One region of the Bradyrhizobium sp. USDA 4451 genome, then DNA from elsewhere that is predicted to be linked to it. Evidence: riboswitches for the same ligand, from Rfam matches in the RefSeq annotation. Region 1 holds a riboswitch; the other holds the start of a gene.
What was found. Region 1 has a riboswitch for cobalamin ahead of metE (5-methyltetrahydropteroyltriglutamate--homocysteine S-methyltransferase). Riboswitches for the same ligand answer to the same signal wherever they lie in the genome.

Region 2: another riboswitch for cobalamin. It lies ahead of ACVMB0_RS10075 (TonB-dependent receptor); the one in region 1 lies ahead of metE (5-methyltetrahydropteroyltriglutamate--homocysteine S-methyltransferase).

What each region holds. Positions count from the first base shown of each region.
Region 1 is NZ_JBTRCH010000001.1:7,913,129-7,920,497, reverse strand. Features, by position in the region: gene ACVMB0_RS37060 (thermonuclease family protein) at 1-121, opposite strand, end outside; gene ACVMB0_RS37055 (nodulate formation efficiency C protein) at 1,637-2,494, opposite strand; cobalamin riboswitch at 3,492-3,693, shown strand; gene metE (5-methyltetrahydropteroyltriglutamate--homocysteine S-methyltransferase) at 3,792-6,134, shown strand; gene hemN (oxygen-independent coproporphyrinogen III oxidase) at 6,823-7,369, opposite strand, start outside.
Region 2 is NZ_JBTRCH010000001.1:2,195,468-2,202,836, reverse strand. Features, by position in the region: gene ACVMB0_RS10090 (ABC transporter substrate-binding protein) at 50-886, opposite strand; gene ACVMB0_RS10085 (ABC transporter ATP-binding protein) at 886-1,659, opposite strand; partial or broken gene ACVMB0_RS10080 (FecCD family ABC transporter permease) at 1,656-2,700, opposite strand; cobalamin riboswitch at 2,813-3,010, shown strand; gene ACVMB0_RS10075 (TonB-dependent receptor) at 3,119-5,383, shown strand; gene ACVMB0_RS10070 (hypothetical protein) at 5,548-5,721, shown strand; gene ACVMB0_RS10065 (hypothetical protein) at 5,884-7,131, opposite strand; gene ACVMB0_RS10060 (MFS transporter) at 7,304-7,369, shown strand, end outside.

The DNA of each region.
Region 1 (7,369 bases):
GCGTTTGCTCGATCTCTATCATGTTGGCGTCGAGGATTTGGGGAGTACCGCTGAGTTTCGCCGCGCAAACAGGAGACGCGATGATAGCGAGGAATGCTGCCATCATTACGCGGTACTTCATCCTGGTATCCTTTCGCTCTTGGTTCATCGGCTCGAATCCCCGCGATCCGGTGCCGTCACAGCCGACTGCTTGTCCGCACAGGTTCGTCATCTGGTCAGCATCGTTCGGCGATGCTTTTGTGCAAGCTTGCCTACATTTTCAGCCTACGACCTGACGCTGGGTGAGATTCAAGAGATTTCTTTTGGGGTTATTTTCCGATGCGGTGCTGGCATCTGAAGCTCACTCTGCTTCTCCCCGGACATATCTCCCGCTCTGGACCTGAGGAAGAGATCCCGCATGTTTCATCGCTGGACGCGCGACCCGGGAAGGGCGCTTGGCACGCTATTTCTCCAAGGGCTCGGAAGAAGCGGGCGGGTGCTAGTCTCCGCCGCCGAGCGGAAGAAGCGGCGTTGCTAGGCCTTGTTGACTGCTATCGTTCGACAGCTCTGCACGCGGTCCATCATGGTGAGGCAAGCGGAGGCTTGGACAAGGCATGATAAGAGTGATTGCGCAAAAGAGATCGGCCTGTCGCCTGGTCCCGGCACAAAACCACCATGCATCACTCATACGGTGGCCCGCGTCCGCGACCTTATCCGCCCCGAAATGCTGCGCGCGAAGTGAATTCCACTACGCCTGGCTGGCCTTTGATGCTCGAACGGAAGAAAGCACGGCTCCGCATAATGGCGAGCGTGCGGACTGACGGGGCCGGCTTTTACGGGCTTGCGGTGCTAAGGCTTCCTCGCACTATTGCGAGTGGCAATCTGGTTGCCATTTCAGAGGATGAATCAGTCCACAACACGTGTCGGCACTCAGGGCATTGCGGCAGTTAGCGCTGGCAGGGCTTAGGCGACTCATCCTAATAATCATGTTCGACCGCCTCGCTGCACAATGGGATTGAAATGGTTATGGCCACCCCTGAATTGCCGGTCTCTTGTTTCGCGCTAGAAGTCGACGGCCGACTCAAAGCCGAATTCTCTACCAGAGACGGCGCCCGGGCTGGTTGAGCAGAACTAAAGAAGCGGTTTTCCCACGCTTCAAATCAAGATCTATGACGCGCAGACGAATGCGCGCGAGGAAATTTAGACTAGATCAGGCTCAATTCGATCTTCGATCCTCGCAGCAAGGCTGCGGAGCTCCTCGCCGGGGGCACTCGGGAAAGGGTCCCGCGCCATCGAGGATGCCGGCGTCGCTATCACTGCCCCGTTCCCGGGGGCCCTCTTAAACCGGTCTCGTCGCTGCACTCGCTCCCGCGGGTGCTTGCTGGTCGCGCGATGCGCTGCGCGCACGCTGGATCGGGCTTGGCCTCAGCAACGCCTCGCTTGATCCGCGAAGGACGACATGGCGCTCGGGCGAGAGCTCGGATGTGTCTTTTTATACCAGTTCCGTTGTGGCTACTCGTCTGAAGGGGCAACAGCCTTCCTGATGCCTGGCTTTCCCGATGGGGCTTGCAGGCCGGAGCGAGGCTCGCCTCCTGCTGGCATAGCTGGACGCGTCAACTTTCCAGCGCATGGCTCCTGCTATTGGCGCGCTCAGCGCTCAAGGAGTAGCGCTGCCATCCTGATCATCCGTCGAGGCCTTTCGCACCCCCTCCAACGCGTCCCGTTCGTTTGGCTCTATGTGATGGAACCAGGAGCCGGGAGGAAAAGTCGCAATCCTCTTGGCAAGGAAAGATTGCGGCTCCCAATCGTGTCCCTCGCGCTTCTCGAAGGTGATAACCCCATTTTCGGTAAAGTAGCGGGGGCCTGGTATGTTGCAGTTCACCAGCAGCAGAACGCGCCACCGGTGCGCTTTCTCGGTCGGCTTGTCAGTCGCCGCCGTAACGTAATCCACGACAACAGGTTCGATGATGTGACAACGGCCGTGGCGGAGAAGATTTCCGAGCTTGCCCTGCGCGGTCGTCACAAAGTTGAAATTGACCGGATTATGCAGAAAACCAAGGTTTGCTTCTTTTTCGCCGTCGGTGACTTCACTGGCGATGAGAGAAAGCGCCAGGGCGCGCCAGCCGAGTTCGATGGGCTTTGCATAGGGAGACGCAACTTCAATCTTTCCGTCGGTCCCGACCTTCCAGGTAATAACGTAATGTTCGTCTGAACTGTTATCCTGATGTCTGGTCCAGGAAAGATAAACATACTCAGTGTGGTCGATGCCTTCGGCGATTCCCCAGTTTCGAGGGACAAAGTGCGCCACTTTCGAGACCTTTGAGACAATGTGCTCGATTGTCTCACCGTCTTGTGCTCGCCAGGTTGACTTGACGCGTTCGACGAGCGCGTTTTCGCCGGCTCGCGCACTGTCGGCCGCCGCAACCAGCCCAGCAAGGAAAATCAGCGATTGACAGAGACGGTGCACGCCTCTTGCAGACATTCTCTTCATAACGGCTGGACCATCGGTTTTCATCTACACGTCAATGCGGCGCCTTCAATGCTATGCTCGATTGGAAGAAGTTAGCGGCAACGCGACGCGGGTGCCTGCCGATGTCCCGCGCGAGCAGGCGCTATCCCCTCGATGTCACGCGCCGCTAACTTCAGTGGGCCAATCACAACCTCATCTGCTGTGCTGGACCTGCCCAGGGGGAGAAGCCTGGGCATCCCGGAGCTTGCATCCCTCGTGCCAGGAAATAGCCGGCAAATCGCGCCAGATTAGTGCAATGTTTGTCGGCTTTCCGACGGCGCTCGTTTCAATGTTTCCATTCAGCCGATCCGCGCGGGCTTGTTCAGCTTTTGTGGAGCCGATCCTCGAGGCGCAAGCGAGGGCCGTTGCCAATTTGCGAATGAGGAATCGGGAAGAACTTTTGAAAGGTCTTGAACCGTCCGGTCCGGTGTTGTCACCCGAACGCCTGCGATCTCTATCGGCTCGCAAATGATCATATGCCAAAGTCGGTCATCACTGCCGGGCGTACGGAATCGTTCGGAAGCGCATCGTCAGGCAGGCAGATGATATGGTGCGCGCGTTGTCTGCCTACGCGCGCGATGGTGCAATCTGGTCAATCGTCCAGCTGCCTCAGTTCCATATTCATGGCTGGATGAGCCGCTGTTTCCAGTGGCGCGGGCCGGCAAGCGAGAAACAATCAACTATCGCGCTAACTTCCTCTCGAGTTGCTCAACATCTTCGAGAGCATCTGTCTGACGGATTGATTCATGAACGCTTTCACCAATCGCCCCAACAGGCCGATCGCAAAGATGGTGACAGCAAAGACGCCAACGGCGCTCCAAACAGCCATTTTCATTGCGGGGTTTCCCAGTGTCCGTTGACGCGAATCGATATGTGTTCCTGCGCATTATCGGCATCACAGACCGCAAGTCGCCTACCAGGATTGGTTGGCACGCAGATCAACATGCGCGCCTCATTGACGTGAGAGAGTCATCTGAGAGGTTGACGGAAGAGGTCCGTTGCAGATAATCGAAATCGTAGAGGTTCTCCGGTCCCGCTGGATCCGGAGCTAAGAGGGAAGCCGGTGAACAGGCCGGCGCTGCCCCCGCAACTGTAAGCGGCGAGCCGCTGTCCAACAAAGTCACTGAAGCCCGTGGGGCTTTGGGAAGACCGGACAGCGGCGATGACCCGCGAGCCAGGAGACCTGCCTCGACCACATTTACGTCCACGGGCGGGGTGTCCCGGTGGTACGCCAAGCAGCCGCCCTCCGGCGATCGTGCTTGCGTCCGCCATGGCCTTTGCCCCCAACTACGGGGTTAGCGCTATGTCTCTTCTCTCGCTTCCGGTTGCCACGCTTGGAACGCCTCGGATCGGTCCAAGACGCGAGCTCAAACGCGCGCTTGAAAGTTACTGGGCCGGCGCAATCAGCGAACAGCAATTGCTCGAGGACGCAGCTGGCCTGCGCGCTGCGAACTGGGCCCGTCAAAAATCCCTCGGTGTCACCGTCATTCCGTCCAACGACTTCTCTTTGTACGATCAGGTGCTCGACACCTCTGTCATGGTTGGTGCCATACCGGAAGTCTACGCGTCGAAAATCGAGCCGGTTTCACTCAAGACGTACTTCGAGATGGCCCGCGGTTCACAGTGGGACCGCCAGAATGCGAGTTGCAGCCCCGGATCGGGCGGATATGGCGCGCCCGCACAGGAGATGACCAAGTGGTTCGACACCAACTACCACTACATGGTCCCTGAATTTCATCGGGGACAGACGTTCCGCCTGTCCTCGCGAAAGCCTATCGAGGAGTACGAGGAAGCCAAAGCCCTGGGATTCCAGACCCGCCCTGTCCTGATCGGGCCGGTCACATTCTTAAAGCTTGGCAAGAGTGCGGATGCGTTCCAGCCACTGTCGCTCCTGGACGAGCTAATACCGGTCTATGTCGAAGTTCTGCGAGAACTAGCCAAACGAGGAGCAAACTGGGTTCAATGCGACGAGCCCTGCCTGGTCCTTGATCTGGAGGAGCGGGCGCGAAAATCTTTGCTGCACGTCTACGATCGGCTTGCCAAGGAAGTACCCGACGTCAAGATCATGGTCGCGAGCTATTTCGGCGATCTCGGCGATAATCTGGACACAGCTTTGAACATGCCCGTTGCCGGACTGCACGTGGATTTGGTTCGCGCGCCGAACCTGTTGGACCGGATCATTGCTGCCCGGCGAAGCGACCTCGTCATGTCTCTCGGCGTCATCGACGGACGAAATGTATGGCGGTCGAACCTGTCGACGCTCCGCCAGCAACTGGATCCCGCCATCGCGAAGCTAGGCAGGGATCGTGTCCAGATCGCTCCGTCCTGCTCGCTGCTTCATGTGCCCGTCGATGTTGAACTTGAGACCGGACTTGCATCCGATCTCAAGAGCTGGCTTGCCTTTTCGGTACAGAAGATGCGTGAGCTCGCGATCCTGGCGCGGGCACTCGCGGGTGATCAGAATGTTGCTGAAAGTCTCGCTGAATCGGAGTCGGCCGTGACGTTCCGTCGGACTTCACCAAAGATCCGCGATGCCAATCTCGCGGTACGGATGCGAGCGATTGACCAGGCCATGCGCCGGCGCGCCAGCCCATTTGTCCGTCGGGCCGAGATCCAGCGCAAACGCTTTGGACTACCGGCCTTTCCCACCACGACGATTGGATCTTTCCCGCAAACCCCAGAGGTCCGTAACGCCCGCGCAGCACATGCGCAAGGCGCCATGAGCGACGAGCAATACGACAAGTTCCTCAAGGAGGAGACCGCGCGCGCTCTACGTTGGCAGGAGGACATTGGGCTGGACGTCCTCGTGCATGGCGAGTTTGAGCGCAATGACATGGTGCAGTACTTCGGCGAGCAACTCGCCGGGTTCGCATTTACCAGGAATGGTTGGGTACAATCCTATGGCTCGCGCTGTGTCAGGCCACCGATCCTGTTTGGCGATGTTTTGCGGCCAAAGCCGATCACCGTGGATTGGTGGCTCTACGCGCAATCACTCACCAGTAAGCCGGTGAAGGCGATGTTGACCGGACCAGTAACGATCCTGAACTGGTCGTTTGTTCGCGATGATATTCCAAGAGGCGAGGTCTGCCGGCAGATCGCACTGGCGATCCGCGACGAAGTCCGTGATCTCGAGATAGCCGGTGCGAGCATGATCCAGATCGACGAAGCGGCCCTCCGCGAAGGATTGCCATTGCGCCGATCGGAGTGGGCGGCCTACCTTCAATGGGCCGTCGATAGCTTCCGGATATGCTCATCAGGCGTTGCAGATCAAACCCAGATTCATACGCACATGTGCTATTCGGAGTTTAATGACATCATCGACGCCATTGCTGCAATGGATGCGGACGTCATCTCGATCGAGACGTCGCGCTCGAAGATGGAGCTGCTCGACGCGTTCAGGAATTACAAATATCCCAATCAAATCGGGCCGGGCGTATACGACATCCATTCTCCCCGCATTCCCGAGGCAGGGGAAATGAAGGAGCTGATAGCATTGGCTCGGCAGCGGTTGCAGGACTCGCAGCTTTGGGTAAATCCGGACTGTGGTCTGAAGACGCGCAAATGGGAGGAGGTTCGCCCGGCGCTGATCAATATGGTCGCCGCCGCCCGGCAACTGCGCGCGGCATCCGATCGGCCAGGTCGTTGATCCTGCGCTTGGCTCTCTCCTCCAGGACGCTGATCCGCTCATAGCGCGTTTGCGCTCTGGATCATCTCGACCGAGCTCGGACAAAAAAACGCCCGGCCGCGTTTAGCAGGCCGGGCGATAGTTAAGTCTGAGGGGAGCGACGCTGACACATCGCCGACTTCCACCGGCGCAGGGAGGACAGCCGATGGTCCGATTGCCGGCGAGGACATTCGCCGTAAATCTGAACCGAAGTTAAAGCACGGCTCAGCGTGGCTCAATCATGCTGTGGTATGCGACCAACGTAGTTGAGTATTGGAAGACTAGACCAAGGTTTGTCCGCGACGAGCCGCGTTCACAACGGTTTGCCGAAGCGAGCGAAGACCACGGCTGGCGACGCCCGGCCGCCTTAAGTGCAATTAACGGCGCCTGCCCGCCGCTGGATCGGCGCGACCATGCGAGCAAACGCGACCGCAAGGATTCAATGCATGAGTGGTTTCTTGTTGATCAGGCTGCGCAGGCAGTCTGTCTGGTTCCACTCTGGCGAAGGTCTGGAACTCTGTTTGGAATGGATGGGGGGTCGACGCGTGACCATGAAAGTGGCTGACATATAAGATGCTTCACGATCACGAGATTGGCCCGAACCGCGCATACCAGTTCACTGGTGCAGAAGTGCGGGATGACTAGAGTGGCACGGCCGCCGTTCACACGATTAGACCGCCGCGCTGTGCGTAGCCCCGCACCGAGCGAGGTGAGCGTCGAACACGGAGGCGACGCTCCGGACCAGAAACCGGGCGCCGCCGGCTACGGAAAGGCGGCCATTGTCGAACACGACGGCGCCATCTGCGATAAGGCTTTCAAGCCGGGAATGATCGACAACGGCCGAATCCGGATCCCTGCCGTGACGGCGAGATGTCTCGGAGAGATCGATTGTCATGTCGCACATAATTCGCTCGATGATCTCCGCCCGGTAGCGATCATCATCAGTCAGTAAATAGCCCTTCGCTGTCGCGAGCCGATCCTCGGTGATGCGAGCGAGATAATCCCTGGTCGAGACAGCATTCGCGACGAACCCCTGCTGCAGCCGGCCGATGGCGCTGGCACCGAGGCCAATAAGCGCGCCTGCGCAATCGTCAGTATATCCCTGGAAATTGCGGCGCAACCTGCCTTGCTTCGCCGCCACAGCGAGATTGTCATGCGGCAGGGCGAAGTGATCGAGGCCTACGCGTACGTATCCAGCGTCAACCAAAGTGTCAGCT
Region 2 (7,369 bases), 5.7 Mb from region 1:
GCGCTACGCGCTCCTCAGGATGACGGGACTTAGATGCGGGGCACATCAACTACCGCGTCACGCGCTGCAATTCTTCCGTCAGCCGGTCCAGCGCATCCGCCAGCATCACGCCGCCGCACACTGTGAGCCGCTCGGGCAGCACGATGCGCTTGGGCTCCGGATAGAAGCGCTCCAGCGCCGGATGCAGCAGGAAGGCGCGGCCCTCATCCTCGGCGCGATCGCCGGCCTCCGATACCAGGATGAAATCCGGCCGCAACTTCACGATGGCCTCGAGCGAGGCAAACCCGCCCGGGCCGAGGCCGAGCTCACCGGCCGCATTGGTCAGGCCGGTTGCCGCCAGCAGCGAGTTGATCAGGCTGTTACCTCCCGGCACGAAGCCGCGCCGCTCCAGCGGCAGCACGCGGTAATGATGCGCGCTCGCCACCGCACGCGCCCGTGCGATCGCCGCATCGAGCCGCGCGATCTCCAGCTCGGCGCGATCCGGATGCTGCACCACATCGCCCATGGCGCGGATTTGATCCCTCACCTCGTCCAGCGTGCGCGGTACCGTGAATTCGACGAGGTGCAGCCCCTGGCCCTTCAGCAGGTCACGCGTCGCGCGCTTGTCGAACAGGCTGACCACGACGATGTCTGGCTTGAGCAGCAGCACGTCCTCGGCCTCGCCCGACAGGCGCGGAAAGTTTCGCGCTTTCTCGGCTGCCCAGGATTGCCAGGCATCGCGCGAAAAGCGGCTGAGGCCGAGGATCTGATCCGGGTCGGCGAGCGACAGCACGAGCTGGTCGCTGCAGACATTCATCGAGACGATGCGTGGGCCGGCGGCGGACGCGGCACCAAGCGACGTGATCCATGCCGCCGCGGCCAAGGCTGCGAGACGCCACGCGCGCATCAGACGTCCGCCCATGGCACGATGACCGCCTCGCGCTGGAATTCAGCGCGGTAGGCGCTGACGCGGAATACGCTGGCGAGAACTGCTTCCGACAGTGCCTCATCAGGCGCGCCCTGCGCCGCCAGCCGCCCCTCCGACAGCACCAGCACATGATCGGCGAAGCGCGCGGCGAGGCCGAGGTCATGCGTCACGACGATCACCAGCACGCCGGTGTCGGCGACGTTGCACAGCTTCTGCATCACGTCGATCTGATGGCGCGGATCGAGCGAGGCGGTCGGCTCGTCGGCGAGGATCACCGGCGCCTCGACCGCGAGCACCCGGGCCAGCGCGACACGGCTGCGCTCGCCTCCGGACAGCTCGGTGACGCGGCGATCGCGGAACTCGGTGACATCGACGGCCTGCATCGCCCGCAGCACCGCCTCCATATCCCTGGGCGACAGCCGCGCCGGATCGGTCGCGCCATGTGGATAGCGGCCGAGCGCCACGATATCGCGTGCCGGCAGCGGCCAGTGCACCATGTGCCCCTGCGGCAGATACGCAAAACGTTTCGCACGCTCGCGCAGCGGCAATGACGCCAGAGCCTCGCCGCCAATCCTGATCTCGCCGTCAGACGGGATCAGGCCAGCCAGCGCGCGCAACAGCGTGGTCTTGCCGGCGCCATTCGGTCCGACCAGCGCGACTAGGTGACCGGCCGCGAGCGACAGCGAGACATCGTGCAGCACCTTGCGGCTGCCGAGCGAGGCGTTGAGCGCTGTGGCGGAGAGCAGCGTCATGCCACGCCTCCGCCGAGCGCGCGGCGCTCGCGCATGATGAGGTAAAGAAAGAACGGCACGCCGATGATCGAGGTCAGCACGCCGACCTTGATGTCCGAGGTCGAGGGGATGATGCGCACCGCGATATCTGCGGCAAGCAGCAGCGCCGAGCCGGTCAGCGCGCTCGGTACCAGCAGCCGTGCGCGGATCATGACCGATCACCGGGCGCATCAGATGCGGCGCGACGAGGCCGATGAAGCCGATCGTGCCGGTCACCGCGACCGCGCCGCCGACGCCGAGCGCGACGCCCGTGATGACGAAGAGCCGCAGCCGCCCGACATCGACGCCGAGGCTCTGCGCCGCCTCCTCGCCGAGCGTCAGCACACGAAAGGCGCTCGCCTGGCTGAGCAGGATGGCCGCGCCGGCGACGATAAAGGGCAGCGCCAGCGCCACATGCTCGAAGCTGCGGTCCTCCAGCGAGCCGAGCAGCCAGAACGCGATCTCCAGCACCACGAACGGATTGCTGGAGAGGTTCATCACCAGCGCGGTCGCGGCACCCGCAAAGCTCGAGATCGCAAGCCCTGCGAGGATCAGGATCAGCAGCCCGGCATTGCGACCGGCGATCGCGAGCAATGCGAACACCGAGCCGAACGCGGCGATAATCGCCACTGCCGGCAGCGCGTAGGACCGCACATCGGCGAGGCCGAGCGCGATCACCAGCACCGCGCCGAATGCCGCCGATTGCGGCGCGCCGAACAGCGACGGCGAAGCCAGCGGATTGCGCAGCAGGCCTTGCAGCGCCGCGCCCGACAGCCCGAGAATGCCGCCGATCGCGAATGCCAGGATGGTGCGCGGCAGCCGGATCTCGCGCACGATGACCTGCGCGACGTCGCTGCCGCCACCGAACAGCGCCTCGATCACCGCGAGCGGCGACAGCCGCACCGGCCCGATGCCGAGCGAGAGCACGCACAGCAGAACCACGAGCGCGAATAGCGCCGCGGTGGCACTCCACCGCCGCCGCGCCGCGATCTCGGCCGCCAAGGCAAAATCCTGCACGCTCATCTCATCCATGCTCTTACAGCCATCGCCGTGGCAGACAAGCGACACCCGACAAAAACCGTGGCCGTGCGGCCATTGCCCGACTTCCGCCGGATTGACTTTGCTGCCCGGCCGAACCCTAGATGACCATGACGGTTCTTTCATGAGATGAAAAGGGAATGCGGTGCGGGGAAACTTCCCCAACGCCGCGGCTGCCCCCGCAACTGTATGCGGTGAATCCTTCGTCACAGGCCACTGGGAATCTCGGTCCTGGGAAGGCGACGAAGGGTAACGACCCGCGAGCCAGGAGACCTGCCGTCAGCCGTGGTCACACGCGAGGATGCCGGTCGGGGAGTACAGGCATGAGCTTCACCTGATGCTGCAAGCACATGGTGAGACTGCTTCGCGGTGACGTGCCACTGACGTTACCGAGGTCTCGCCTATGTTTTCCTTCCCACCCGACCGGCACCGCGCGCTTCTGCTCGCGTCGACGATCATCTTGCCGACGATCGTCCTCTCAACTGCGCGGGCGCAGCAGGCGCCCGCTCCCGATCAGCTGCCCACGATCGAAGTCAGCCGATCCGGCGACCAGAACGTTACCCGCGCCAAACCGCCCGCTGACGAGACCCCGGCCCCACGCCGCCCGGCGCCGGGCACCACGCAGAGCAGCAACGCGGGCAGCGGCGCCGGATCGAACTCGGCTGGAGCCGGCTCGGCCACGGGGACCGGCGGCAGCAGCGGCGGCCGCCAGTTTGCCGGGGTCGTCGGCTCCTCCTCGACCGTGATCACCGCCGACGACATCGCGCATTCGCCGTCGCAGTCGCTGCCGGAAATCCTGGCGCAGGTGCCGGGCGTGCAGCTGCAATCGCTCTATGGCGGGCCGAACGGCGCCAAGACCTCGGTCGACCTGCGTGGCTTCGGCGCATTCGCGACCGACAACACCCTGTTCCTGCTCAACGGCCGCCGCCTCAACGACGTCGACAAAGCCGGCTTCGATCTCACCACGATCCCGCTCGATTCGATCGAACGGATCGAGATCGTCAGAGGCAACAGCGGCGCGGTGCTGTACGGCGACAACGCGGTGGGCGGCGTGGTCAATATCATCACCAAGGCCGGCGCCGGCGGTCCGCCGGCCACGATGCGCACCGAGGCCGGAGTTGGCTCGTTCAACACCCGGATGGCCGCGGTCTCCGCCGCGCTGGATTCGGGACCGTGGTCGACCTCGTTCCATGGCAACGGCATCAAATCCGACGGCTACCGCGTCAACAATGCGCTCGACCAGCGCAACGCCGTCGGCAACGTCAACTACACCACGCCGGATCTCACCGCCTTCGTCACCGTCACCGGCAGCGACCAGAAGCTCGGCCTGCCCGGCGGACGGCTGGTCGATCCGTCGATCGGCGTCAACGAGTTGCTGAGTGATCGTCGCGGTGCGGCGACGCCGTTCGACTATGCCAACCAGCAGACCGCGAGCGTCACCACCGGCTTCACCAGAACGCTGGTGAACGGCGTCGACCTGATCGTCGACGGCGGCTGGCGGCAGCGCGAGACGCAGAGCGGCTTCTTCGGCACCGTGCCGACCATTAGCTTCGCCTCGACCTACAATGACGCCGCGCTGCACACCTGGTCTCTGACGCCGCGGCTCAGCGTCAAGAATGTCATGCTGGGGATGCCATCCACGATCCTGACCGGCATCGACTATTACGATTCGACCTTCCGTGAGGCACGCGGCGCCTATCAGGGCGTCGATCCCACCCACGTCTACAACATCGAGCAGCAGAGCGTGGCCGGCTATTGGCAGCACACGTTCGGCTTGCTGCCGACCATCGACTTCTCCTACGGCGCGCGGGTGCAGAACACCCACGTCTCGGCGCGCGATCGCTACGATCCGAATGCGCCGTTCGCTTTCGACACGCAGGCGGCACCGCTCGACAGCAACGAGACACAGTACGCATTGCATGTCGGTGTCGAGCATCGTTTCACCGACACCTTCTCGGCGTTCGGTCGCGCCGCGCGCGCCTTCCGCACGCCCGATGTCGACGAGCGCGTCGCATCGGGGCCGGCCTTCGATCCGCTGACATTCGCCCCGATTCCGCAGAATTTTCAGCTCAAGACCCAGACCTCGCAGGACGTCGAGGGCGGTTTCCGGGTCAAGACCGCTCGCTTCCAGATCCAGACCAGCGTCTATCTGATGGATCTCGAGAACGAGATCCATTTCAATCCGGTGCTGTTCTACAATGTTAACCTCGATCCCACCCGCCGCTACGGCTCCGAGACCAGTGCTTCGCTGAAGATCAGCGACACCGTCACCCTGCGCGGCGGCATGGCGATCACCCGCGCGGTATTTCGCGAAGGCATATGGGCCGGCAACGACGTGCCGCTGGTGTCGCGCAGCACCGGCAATCTCGGCGTGACCTGGAACATCTGGCAGAACTATCTGGTGTTCGATGCCACCGCGCGGGCCTGGAGCTCGCGCATCATGGACAACGACCAGGCCAACACCCAAAGCAAAATCCCCGGCAACGCCACTGCCGATATCAAGCTGAGCGGACAAGTCGACCGCTTGTTCTGGTCGCTGAGCGTCAACAACCTGTTCAACGCGCTGTACTACGACTACGCCATCGCGAGCTCGTTCACGGAAGGCCGCTTCTCGGCCTATCCGCTGCCCGGCCGAACCTACATGGTCAAGGCCGGCGCGACGTTTTGAGAGCACGATCCGGAAAAGTGAGGACAGGTTTTCCGAAAAGATCATGCTTAAACAAGAGAGGGTGTGGCGGGATGTGACCCCGTCACGTCGTCTGCTCACATGACGAGCGCTCGCAAACTGGAGTAGAATTGCCGCAGCTGATTTGACCCGTGCAGGGGAAACGCATGGCCAAGGCCGGAAAGACGAGTAAGGGCGGCGCCAAGATCAACGAGAAGACCGACGACAAGGTTAAGGTGCCTCCGCCGCCTGCATCAAAGCAGGACGACGAGTATTACGAGGATGGCGACATCGCCACGCCGAAACTCGACCGCTACGGCAATGATGACGAGCCGTTGTGAGGGATAAGCGATATATGTCGTCGTCGTCCGGCGAAAGCCGGGACCCAACCACAGGATTGAATTGTTGAAGCGCGCTGTAGTCCCGGCACGTCGTAACAATCACCGCTGGTGGTTATGGGTCCCGGGTCGCGCTTCGCTTGCCCGGGACGACGTGGGATGGAGCTAACCGAAATCCTCGCTCTCGATCTTTGCAATACTCCCGCGATCGAGCAGATGCGCGCCGAAGCCGCCGCGCGCCAGCGATGAGGCGATCGGCGGCGAGGCCAGCAGCAGCGCGGTCGTCATCGCCAGCGGCACGGCGCTGAGCCAATCGAGCCGCACCGGCGTCAATTCCTCGGTGCTTGCCCGGTAGAGGCCTCCGCCCGCGGCGATGCGGCTGCACTCCCGGATCAGGTCGCGCCGCGTGCCGTCGCGCGATGCGCTGCCGAGCAGCGCCTGCATGGCCAGATGCGTCCGCACCCCGGCGCGGCTCTCGGCCAGCGGCGTCGGCGCTTCATCGAGAGAGACGCGCAGCAGCAGGTCGACCAGATCGGTGCCCGACCGGTACGCATTCACAGGCTCGACCAGCCGCGGATTGCAATCGATCAACAGCGGCGTCGCGCTGTCGAGCGGCATGATGATGTCGACCGAGAGCGCGCCATGCCAGCCGAGATGCGCTCCGATGGTCTCGAGCGCGGCGCGGATTGCCGGCCGGCTCACGCTCTCCTTGATCGCCTCGCCGCCGCCGACACCGGCCGCGATCTGCCGGTAAGCGTGGAAGCCGATCAGCGTACCGCCCGAGAAGACCGACTGCGCCTTCTCGACCGTGCCGGTGATGAGATCCTGCGCCAGCACCTCGCCGGCAAAGTCGCCGGCGGAGTCGAGATCGTAGAGCGCGCGGTTGAGATCACCGGTGTCGCGCACGAACCAGATGCCACGGCTCGCCGTGCCGACCGACGTCTTGACCACGGAGGGAAACCGCAGGCCGTCGCGCAGCTCGTCGGCCGAGTTCACAATCCGGGTCGGCGGCTGCGGCAGGCCGAGCTGATCGAGCAGGCGGCTGAAGCCGGCCTTGCTGTGCACGGCGCGATAGCTGGTGAAGTCCGGCAGCGCGAGACCGGTATGCGACGTCAGCCGCGGCGCGGCGCGGGCGAACAGAAAACCCTGTTCATGGGTCGGCAGCAGCACGTCGAAATGTTGCGACGCCAACAGGCGCTCGACGAAGCCGAGATAGCCGGCCGGATCCGACCGCAGCGGCGGACAATGGTGATATTTGCGGACAAAGCGGGAATAGCGCGCCAGGCACCAGCGCGAGGGATCGCAGACCTCGACATGATGGCCGGCCAGCCCCAGGATCGTGATCGCCTCGCGGCCGGAGGTGCTGGAGCCCTCCGACACCAGCACGCGGAGCGGTTTTTTGGTGTCGATCATGGCCGATCATCACCGCGCCACTGCACTTTGTCGCCGCCTTTAATGCCGCATGTGTCGATCCGGCACGCCTGCGCCGGGGGCAGCCATGCGCCCGCGTTCATGGACAATTAGCGGCCAGCCTCTATTTTCGGCCGGCCCTGCCGGGCTTTGGAAAAAGTGGGTTGTCACTGATATGGTCGACATTCTGGCCGCACCGCAGCAAGCGAAAGCCGACAGCGCGCTGCGCACGCTGACCGGG